DNA from 2 places in the Micromonospora sp. LH3U1 genome. Region 2 is predicted to be linked to the other one. Evidence: riboswitches for the same ligand, from Rfam matches in the RefSeq annotation. Region 2 holds a riboswitch; the other holds the start of a gene.
The links. A riboswitch is a leader RNA that binds a small molecule or an ion and turns the genes downstream of it on or off. The one in region 2 is predicted to bind cobalamin.

Region 1 (4,633 bases), 2.7 Mb from region 2:
CATCGTGGCGAGGACGGTCAGGCCGTGCTCGCGGCGCAACTGGTCGACGAGCTCCAGCACCTCCTGCTGGTGACCGATGTCGAGTGCGCTGGTGGGCTCGTCGAGCAGCAGCAGCGTCGCCCCCTGGGCGAGTGCCCGGGCGAGGAACACCCGCTGCCGTTCGCCGCCGGAGAGGGTGGCCAGCTCGCGGCGGTGGAAGCCGCTCAGGTCCAACAGGTCGAGCACCTCGTGCACGGCGTCGACGTCGGCGGTCGACTCCCGGCCCAACGTCGGGATGTACGGGGTGCGGCCGAGCAGCACGTAGTCCAGCACCGACATGCCGGGCGGCACCACCGGGGACTGTGTCACCGTGGCCACCACCCGGGCGCGGTCCCGGCGGCGCAGCGCGGCGCTCGGCGTACCGAACAGGGTGATCGCCCCCGGCGCGGGCAGCAGGCCGCCGACGGCGCGCAACAGGGTCGACTTGCCGGCGCCGTTCGGGCCGATCACGGTGACCCATTCGCCGGCCGCGACGGTGAGGTCGACGCCGGTGAGGATCGGTGTGCCGTCCAGGCTGACGTGCAGCCCCCGCACCTCGACCGCCGGCACGCCGCCGTCGGCTGACCGGCCGGCATCGGACGGACCAGCGGCGGGCTCGGGGCTCACGTGAGCACCCGCCGGGCGGTCCGCAGCACGAGGACGAAGAACGGGCCGCCCAGCAGGGCGGTCACCACTCCGATCGGCACCTCGGCCGGGGCGGCGGCGGTGCGGGCCACCACGTCGGTCAGCGCCAGGAACGCACCACCGAACAGCAGCGACAACGGCAGGATCACCCGGTAACTCGACCCCGCGAGCAGGCGGACGGTGTGCGGCACGATGATGCCGACGAAGCCGATCAGGCCGGTCGCGGAGACCGCCGCCGCGGTGCCCAGGGAGGCGGCGGCGATCAGCAGGTACCGGGTGCGCTGCGGGTGCAGGCCCAGGCTCCTGGCCTCGTCGTCGCCGACCGCGAGGACGTCCAGCTCGCGGCGGTGCAGCAGCACCACCACGGTGGTCAGCGCGGCGTACGGCAGCACCAGCAGCACGTCGTGCCAGCCGGCGGTGGCCAGCCGGCCGAGCAGCCAGGAGTAGACCGGCTGGATGCTGTCGGAGTGTCGTTGCAGCAGGTACGTCTGCCCGGCGGAGAGGAACGCGGAGACTGCCACCCCGGCCAGGATCAGCATCGCCGGTGAGCCGTTCCGCCCGCCAGCCGCGCCGAGCACATAGGTCATCGTCACGGCGAGCAGCGAACCGGCGAACGCGGCCAGCGGGATGGTCATCGGCAGCCCGGAGATCGAGCCCTGCCGGCCGGCGCCGCCGAGGGCGATCACCGCGGTGACCGCGAGGCCGGCGCCGGCGGCCACACCGAGCAGGTACGGGTCGGCCAGCGGGTTGCGGAACACACCCTGGTAGCAGCCGCCGGCGAGGGCGAGCAGGCCGCCGACGAGCAGGCCCAGCACCACCCGGGGCAGGCGCAGCTCGGTGACGATCGCGATTTCCCGCTCGGACAGCCCGCTGTCGAGGTGCACCCACGGAATCAGGTTGAGCAGCTCGGCGGCGACGCTGCCCGGGGGCAGGCTCACCGGGCCGAGCGACACCCCGGCGACGAGCGCGACGAGCACCGCGAACAGCCCGGCGACCAGCCAGCGCAGGCGTACCCCGGCAGGCCGGGCCACCGACTGTGGCCCGGCGGACCGGGCCACGGACAGCGGCCCGGTCACCGACGGACGACGGTCACGCGGGCACCTTGGCGACCGCGTCGATGATGACCCGGAGCAGGTCCACGACCCGCGGACCCCAGCGGGAGGCGACGTCGTCGTCCAGCGCGACGACCTGGTTGTTCTTCACCGCGGTGAGCCCGGCCCAGCCGCTGCGCGCCTTGACCGAGTCGCCGTTCTGCTGGCAGCACTTGGAGTCGGCCAGGAAGACGAAGTCCGGGTTGGCCTTGACGATGAACTCCTGGGAGAGCTGCGGGTAGCCGGCGCTCTTGCCGTCCGCGTCGGCCGGGTCGGCGATGTTGGTCAGGCCGATCTGGCCGTAGAGCGAGCCGATGAAGGTCTTGCTGGTGGCGCTGTACAGCTCCGGGCCCAGCTCGTGGAAGTACGTGAGCTTCTCGGTGCGCTGCGGCAGGTCCTTGACCAGCTTGGCGATGTCGTCCTTCATCCGGGTGGCGACGTCGGTGCCCTGGTCCGCGTGCCCGGTCAGCGTGCCCAGCTCGGTGATCTGCCGGTACGAGTCCTCCAGCGTGGTCGCCGCCGGGGTCTGGTACACCGGAATCTTCAGCTTGCCGAGCTGTTCGACGATCTTGTTGCGGTCGTCGGAGAGCACCACGAGATCGGGGTTCTTACCGGCGATCGCCTCGGCGTTCGGCTGGAAGGCGGAGAGGTCGGACTTGGGCACGTCGGCCGGGTAGTTCGACTGGTCGTCGACGGCGGTCACCTGCGGGCCAGCACCGATCGCGAAGAGCATCTCGGTGGCGGTGGGCGACAGCACGACGATCTTCTCGGGACGCTTGTCGAGGGTGAGCGCACCGACCGTCACCGGGTAGGCGGCGGCTGCGGTGCCCGCGCTCGGCTGGTCGTCGGCCTTCTCGGCGCAGGCGCCGAGGGCGAGCGCGGCGACCGCGAGGGTCGCGGCGAAGAGCCGAGGTGTACGTCTGAACATGCGGGGCCTCCTGTCGGTCGAGGAGTGTGGTGCTTCGCCGACAGGGACTTTCGTACGCCCGCCCACGAGGCGCCCTTCCTCGAGAGCGCGAATCGCGACCGATCCGCAGGCGACCTGGCTCGTCCCCACCGTCTGGTGGGGCATCACAGTTGCGGGACAGCGCCGGGTTTCGCACCGGCTTCGCTGCGGACTGGTCGCTAAGACGGTAGCGCACCGCCGAGACCACCCCTGTTGATCTAGGGCATATCGTCGTGAGTTGATCTCAGATCACGACGATATGCCCTAGATCAACGTCGAAAGGGGGGTGGTGGGGCCCCGTTGGGGGGCGGACGGGGCCCCACCCGATCAGGAGGAGGTGATGGTGACGTTGTCCACAGCCGCCTCGACCAGGCTCGCGCCGGAGGCGTCGGCCGACTCGACGAGGATGCGTACCGACTGGCCGGCGTACGGGGTGAGGTTGAGGTTCGCCACCGCCCAGCTTCCGTTGCGGTTGGTGGCCGCACCGGCCTGGGTGAGCAGCGCCGTGGTGCCGCCGTTGTGCACCACGCTCACCCGCAGGTAGTCCGCCGACGAGGCGTTCGAGCCGTGCGCCAGGTACCAGGCCAGCGAGAGGCTCAGCGTGCCGGACGACGGCAGGGTCACCGCCGGGGACCGGGCGCTGGTCACGCCGCCATCGACGTCGTAGTCACCCGCCGCCGAACCGGCGAGCCGGCCGGTGACCAGGTCGTTGGCGCCGGCGTACGGGGTGAGCTGCTTGGCGCCGGAGGACGTGGTCGCCTGGGCGGCACCCCGCTCGAACGCCCCGGCCGTGGCGGTGTCGGTGCCGGACGGGTTGATGGTCCAGCCGGTGGCGGTCTCGAAGGTGTCCGACCAGACCGTGGTGCCGCCACCACCGCCGCCGCAGTACTGCGCCTGCTTGCCGATGGCCCGGTACGGGCAGTCGGCGTACTCGCTGAGCAGCAGCACCGCCTCCCGGTTGCGGGAGGTCTGCGCGGGGATCACCTCGTCGGGCGGGTAGAAGCCGCCACCGCCGGACGAGCCGGGATACATCTCGAAGGTGTACGCCCAGATGTTGTGGGTGGCCCACATCCAGTCGAGGCTGTCCCCGTCGGTGATGTAGAGGTCGCTGGACTGTTCCGGTGTGTAGCTGTTGGTGGCCGCCATCTGCTGACCGATGGTGGCGAAGGTGTTGTACTGGTCCGCGTTCATCCCCGTCGCGGTGTTCGCGGTGGTGTAGCCGTACGGCCAGAGCACCAGCTGCGAGTACGTGTGGAAGTCGATGTTGGCCTTGATCTGCTGGACGCCACCGACCACCCGGCCGTTGACGAAGTTGCGCAGTGCCTGCGTCTCGGGTGCGGAGAACGCCGACGGGCCACGGTAGGTCTCCGACGAGGTGGTGCCCGACGAGCCGCCGCAGCAACCCCAGTTGTAGGACCAGTTGCGGTTCAGGTCGGTGCCGACGTTGGACGAGCCGCTGTTGGGCTGCCGGTTCTTGCGCCACGACCGGTACGACCCGGTGGCGATGTCGTACTCGCTGCCGTCCGGGTTGACCGTCGGCACGATCCAGATCTCCCGGCCGTTGACGATGTTGGTGATCCGGGAGTCGGAGCCGTAGCTGTCGGTGAACAGGTTGAGCAGGTAGATCGCCATCTCGACGGTCAGGTGCTCACGGGCGTGCTGTTGGGAGTTGAACAGGATCTCCGGCTCGTTCTCGTCGGTGCCGACGTTGTCGGAGATCTTCACCGCCATCAGGTCGCGGCCCTCGTACGACGAACCGATGCTGATCTTGCGGGCGATCGCCGGATGGTCGGCGACGACCTGGTTCACGACGGCGGTCAGTTCCGCGTAGTCGTGGTAGTTGGAGTCGGCGGGCGGGAAGGCCAACGTGCCCATCTCGCCGGCGCCGCGCTCGGCGTTGGGCGGTGGGGCGAGCGGTTCGAGTCGGAAGCCG
Region 2 (4,633 bases):
ACGAACTCGGTGACCCGGTCGGTGAGGTCCCCCGAGATCGCGACGTAGTCGAGCACCGACACGTGTTGGACCATCTCGCACAGCCCCACACCGCCGGCGTGTGGGCACACCGGGATGTCGAACTTCGCGGCGAGCAGCAGCACGGCGACGATCTCGTTGATGCTGGCCAACCTGCCGGTGTCCAACTGGCAGAAGTCGATGGCCTCGGCTTGGAACAGCTGCTTGAACATCACCCGGTTGTGGCAGTGCTCGCCGGTGGCGACGCCGATCGGAGCGATGGCACGGCGGACGGCCGCGTGGCCCAGGATGTCATCGGGGCTGGTCGGCTCCTCGATCCACAGTGGCTTGAACCGGGCGAGGGCGGTGACCCACTCGATGGCCTGGCCGACGTCCCACACCTGATTGGCGTCGATCATCAGGTTGCGATCCGGCCCGAGGATCTCCCGGGCGATCGCGCACCGGCGGATGTCGTCGTCGAGGTTGGCGCCCACCTTGAGCTTGACGTAGCCGTAGCCGGTGTCCACCGCCTCCTGGCACAGCCGGCGCAGCTTGTCGTCGCCGTAGCCGAGCCAGCCCGCCGAGGTGGTGTAGGCGGGGTAGCCGGTCCGGTCGAGCTCGGCGAGGCGGGCGGCCTTCGTGCCCTCCTTGGCCCGCAGGATGGCCAGCGCCTCGTCGCGGGTCAGCGCGTCGGACAGGTAGCGCAGGTCGGCGATGTCGACGAGTTGCTCGGGGGACATGTCGACGAGCAGCCGCCACAGCGGCTTGTCGGCGAGCCGGGCGACCAGGTCCCACGACGCGTTCAACACGGCCGCCAACGACAGGTGGACGACGCCCTTCTCCGGACCGAGCCACCGCAGTTGCGAGTCGGAGGTGAGGAGGCGGTAGACCGCGCCCATGTCCGCTGCCATCGTCGCCACGTCCAGGCCCACGAGGCGCTGCGCCTGGTGGACCGCCGCCGCCGCGACGATGTCGTTGCCTCGACCGATGGTGAAGGTCAGGCCGTGCCCCGCGAGCGGCGCACCCACGCCGTCGACGCCGTCGGTGTGCAGGACGACGTAGGCCGCCGAATAGTCGCCGTCCTTGTTCATGGCGTCTGACCCGTCAGCGGTCAGGGAGGTGGGGAAGCGGACGTCTTCGACGGTGATGGCGGTGATCTGCGGCATGCGCTCCTCGCCCGGCTAGGCTAAAGATCAGATGATCACTGGGAGTATACGGAGGGCCGCTCCGGTGCGTCAACGATGTCGATCACCGCAGGCCCAAAGACATAGGATGTTTGGTCGGTGGGTCCATCCGCCTTGCCGCCCATCGTGCCGGTTGGCGGGCCGCCGGCGGTGGGGTCGTGGGCCACGGAGGTTGGATGTTCATCCTCATTCAGTGCGCACTGACGTCGACATATGGGGCTCGGCGCGCGGCACCGGTGCCTCGATACATCAAATCTTTGTCGATTGTCGACACCCGCGTGGAGGGCCCTCTCTGGCGCCTGGCGTCGGTCGGCGTGGCGTGGTCGGCCGAGTTGGTGACGGTGCTCACCGAGCAGCCGCCGACACGCCCGAGACCGACATGTGGGGTGTGACAACGGCTGCGTCCCTATATATGGTGTCGAGCGCAGCTGGTTCGGCCGCTCATCCGGGGCGGTCGAGGCAACAGGGAACCCGGTGGAAATCCGGGACTGTCCCGCAGCGGTGAGTGGGAACGACCGCCGTCATCAGCACTGGGCCACCAATCGGCCTGGGAAGCGACGGCCAGTAGGAGACCGGCGATTCCGGTCGTGCCCGCGAGTCCGAAGACCTGCCAGCGCGCCGCACACCCGCACCCGGGTGGGCGGCGGTCCGAGGCCGCGTGGGACGGCTGACGCCACCTGACCCACGCCCGCATGGCGTGCGTCCGCCGGTGTCTGTCTTCTCGCGTCCGAGGACCATCAGGTCTCGAACTCGCGAGGAGTGAGTGGTGACAGTCACCGAGGTAGTCCCGGCCAGCGGCGACGCGACCCTGCGGCGTACGCCGATGCAGGTCCGCAAGCGCGACGGTGCCACCGAACCCGTCGACGTGAACAAGATCGTCCGAGCGGTCGAGCGGTGGGCCGACGACCTGACCGACGTCGACCCGATGCGGGTGGCCACCCGCACCATCAGCGGCCTGTACGACGGCGCGACGACGGCGGAGCTGGACCGGCTGTCCATCCAGACGGCGGCCGAGATGATCGGCGAGGAACCGCAGTACTCCCGCCTCGCCGCCCGGCTGTTGGCCGGCTACGTCGACAAGGAGGTGCGCCGGCAGGGCATCACCTCGTTCAGCGCGGCGATCCGGGTCGGCCACGCCGAGGGCCTGATCGGCGACGACACCGCCGCGTTCGTCGCCGCACACGCCGCGACCCTCGACCACGCCATCGACCGGAACGGCGACCGCCGGTTCGAGTACTTCGGCCTGCGCACGGTGTACGACCGCTACCTGCTGCGCCACCCCACCAGCCGACTCGTGTTGGAGACCCCGCAGTACTGGCTGCTGCGGGTGGCCTGCGGCCTGTCCCGCACGGCGGACGAGGCGGTGCACTTCTACCGGCTGATGTCCAGCCTGGCCTACCTGCCCAGCTCACCAACATTGTTCAACTCCGGTACCCGGCACACCCAGATGTCCTCCTGCTACCTGGTCGACTCCCCGCGCGACGAGCTGGACTCGATCTACCAGCGGTACGCCCAGGTCGCCAACCTGTCCAAGTTCGCTGGCGGCATCGGCATCGCGTACTCCCGGGTCCGGTCCCGGGGCGCGCTGATCCGCGGCACCAACGGGCAGTCCAACGGGATCGTGCCGTGGCTGCGCACGCTGGACGCGAGCGTCGCCGCGGTCAACCAGGGCGGCCGGCGCAAGGGCGCGGCGTGCGTCTACCTGGAGCCGTGGCACCCGGACATCGAGGAGTTCCTCCAGCTGCGGGACAACACCGGCGAGGACGCCCGGCGTACCCACAACCTGAACCTGGCCAACTGGGTGCCGGACGAGTTCATGCGCCGGGTCGAGGCCGACGAGATGTGGTCGCTGTTCGACCCGCACGAGGTGCCCGAGCTGCCCGACCTGTGGGGGGAGCGGTTCGACACCGCGTACCGGGAGGCCGAGACGCAGGGTCGCTACGTGCGGCAGGTCCCGGCGCGGGAGCTGTACGGGAAGATGATGCGGACCCTCGCCCAGACCGGCAACGGGTGGATGACCTTCAAGGACGCCGCCAACCGCCTGTGCAACCAGACCGCCGAACCGGGCAACGTGGTGCACCTGTCCAACCTCTGCACCGAGATCGTCGAGGTGTCCAGCGACGCCGAGACCGCCGTGTGCAACCTGGGTTCGGTGAACCTCGCCGCCCACCTCGGCGACGGCGGCATCGACTGGGAGCGGCTGCGCACCACGGTCCGTACCGCGGTGACGTTCCTCGACCGGGTCATCGACATCAACTACTACCCGACCCCGCAGGCGGCGGCGAGCAACCCCCGCTGGCGGCCGGTCGGGCTCGGGCTCATGGGCCTGCAGGACGTGTTCTTCGCGCTGCGGCTGCCGTTCGACTCCCCGGCGGCGCGGGAACTGTCCACGCGGATCAGCGAGGAGCTGTACCTGACCGCGCTGGAGACCTCCGCCGACCTGGCGCGCCGCGTCGGCGCGCACCCGGCGTACGGGCAGACCCGGGCCGCGCGGGGTCAGTTGCAACCCGACCTGTGGGGCGTCGAGGGTACGCAGACCGCGCGCTGGGCCGCCCTGCGGGAGCGGGTCGAGGCGTACGGGCTGCGTAACTCGCTGTTGGTGGCGGTCGCACCGACCGCGACCATCGCCTCGATCGCCGGGTGCTACGAGTGCATCGAGCCGCAGGTGTCCAACCTGTTCAAGCGCGAGACCCTGTCGGGGGAATTCCTCCAGGTCAACACCGCTCTGGTACGCGAGCTGAAGGCCCGTGGTCTGTGGACCGACCGGGTCCGGTCGGCGATCAAGCGGGCCGAGGGGTCGGTGCAGGACATCGCGGAACTGCCGGCCGGAGTCCGGGAGTTGTTCCGCACCGCGTGGGAGCTGCCGCAGCGGGCGCTGATCGACATGGCCGCCGCCCGCGCCCCGTTCATCGACCAGTCTCAGTCGCTGAACCTGTTCCTGGCCGCACCGACCATCGGCAAGCTCTCCTCGATGTACCTGTACGCCTGGAAGGCCGGGCTGAAATCCACCTACTACCTGCGCTCACGCCCCGCCACGCGGATCCAGCAGGCCACCGTCACGGTTGTCGCGCCGGTGGCGACCGGCGCCGAGGCGTTGGCCTGCTCGCTGGAGAACCCCGAGTCGTGCGAGGCCTGCCAGTGACCGCCACCACCACCCCCGACGCCAGCACCGCCGACACGAGGACCACGCACATGCTGCTCGATCCCGGGATGGACCTCACCCTCCGCCCGATGCGCTACCCGCACTTCTTCGACCGGTTCCGTGACGCCATCCGCAACACCTGGACGGTCGAGGAGGTCGACCTGCACGCCGACCTCGCCGACCTCGACAAGCTGTCGCCGGCCGAGCGACACCTGGTCAGCCGGCTGGTGGCGTTCTTCGCCACCGGCGACACGATCGTCGCCAACAACCTGGTGCTCAACCTCTACCAGCACGTCAACAGCCCCGAGGG

Region 1: another riboswitch for cobalamin. It lies ahead of PCA76_RS01895 (ABC transporter substrate-binding protein); the one in region 2 lies ahead of PCA76_RS14070 (ribonucleoside-diphosphate reductase subunit alpha).

What each region holds. Positions count from the first base shown of each region.
Region 1 is NZ_CP116936.1:407,039-411,671, reverse strand. It holds gene PCA76_RS01905 (ABC transporter ATP-binding protein) at 1-588, opposite strand, end outside; gene PCA76_RS01900 (FecCD family ABC transporter permease) at 642-1,739, opposite strand; gene PCA76_RS01895 (ABC transporter substrate-binding protein) at 1,753-2,682, opposite strand; cobalamin riboswitch at 2,770-2,892, opposite strand; gene PCA76_RS01890 (M14 family zinc carboxypeptidase) at 3,028-4,633, opposite strand, start outside.
Region 2 is NZ_CP116936.1:3,134,212-3,138,844, forward strand. It holds gene PCA76_RS14065 (enolase C-terminal domain-like protein) at 1-1,163, opposite strand, end outside; cobalamin riboswitch at 1,594-1,810, shown strand; gene PCA76_RS14070 (ribonucleoside-diphosphate reductase subunit alpha) at 2,005-4,323, shown strand; gene PCA76_RS14075 (ribonucleotide-diphosphate reductase subunit beta) at 4,374-4,633, shown strand, end outside.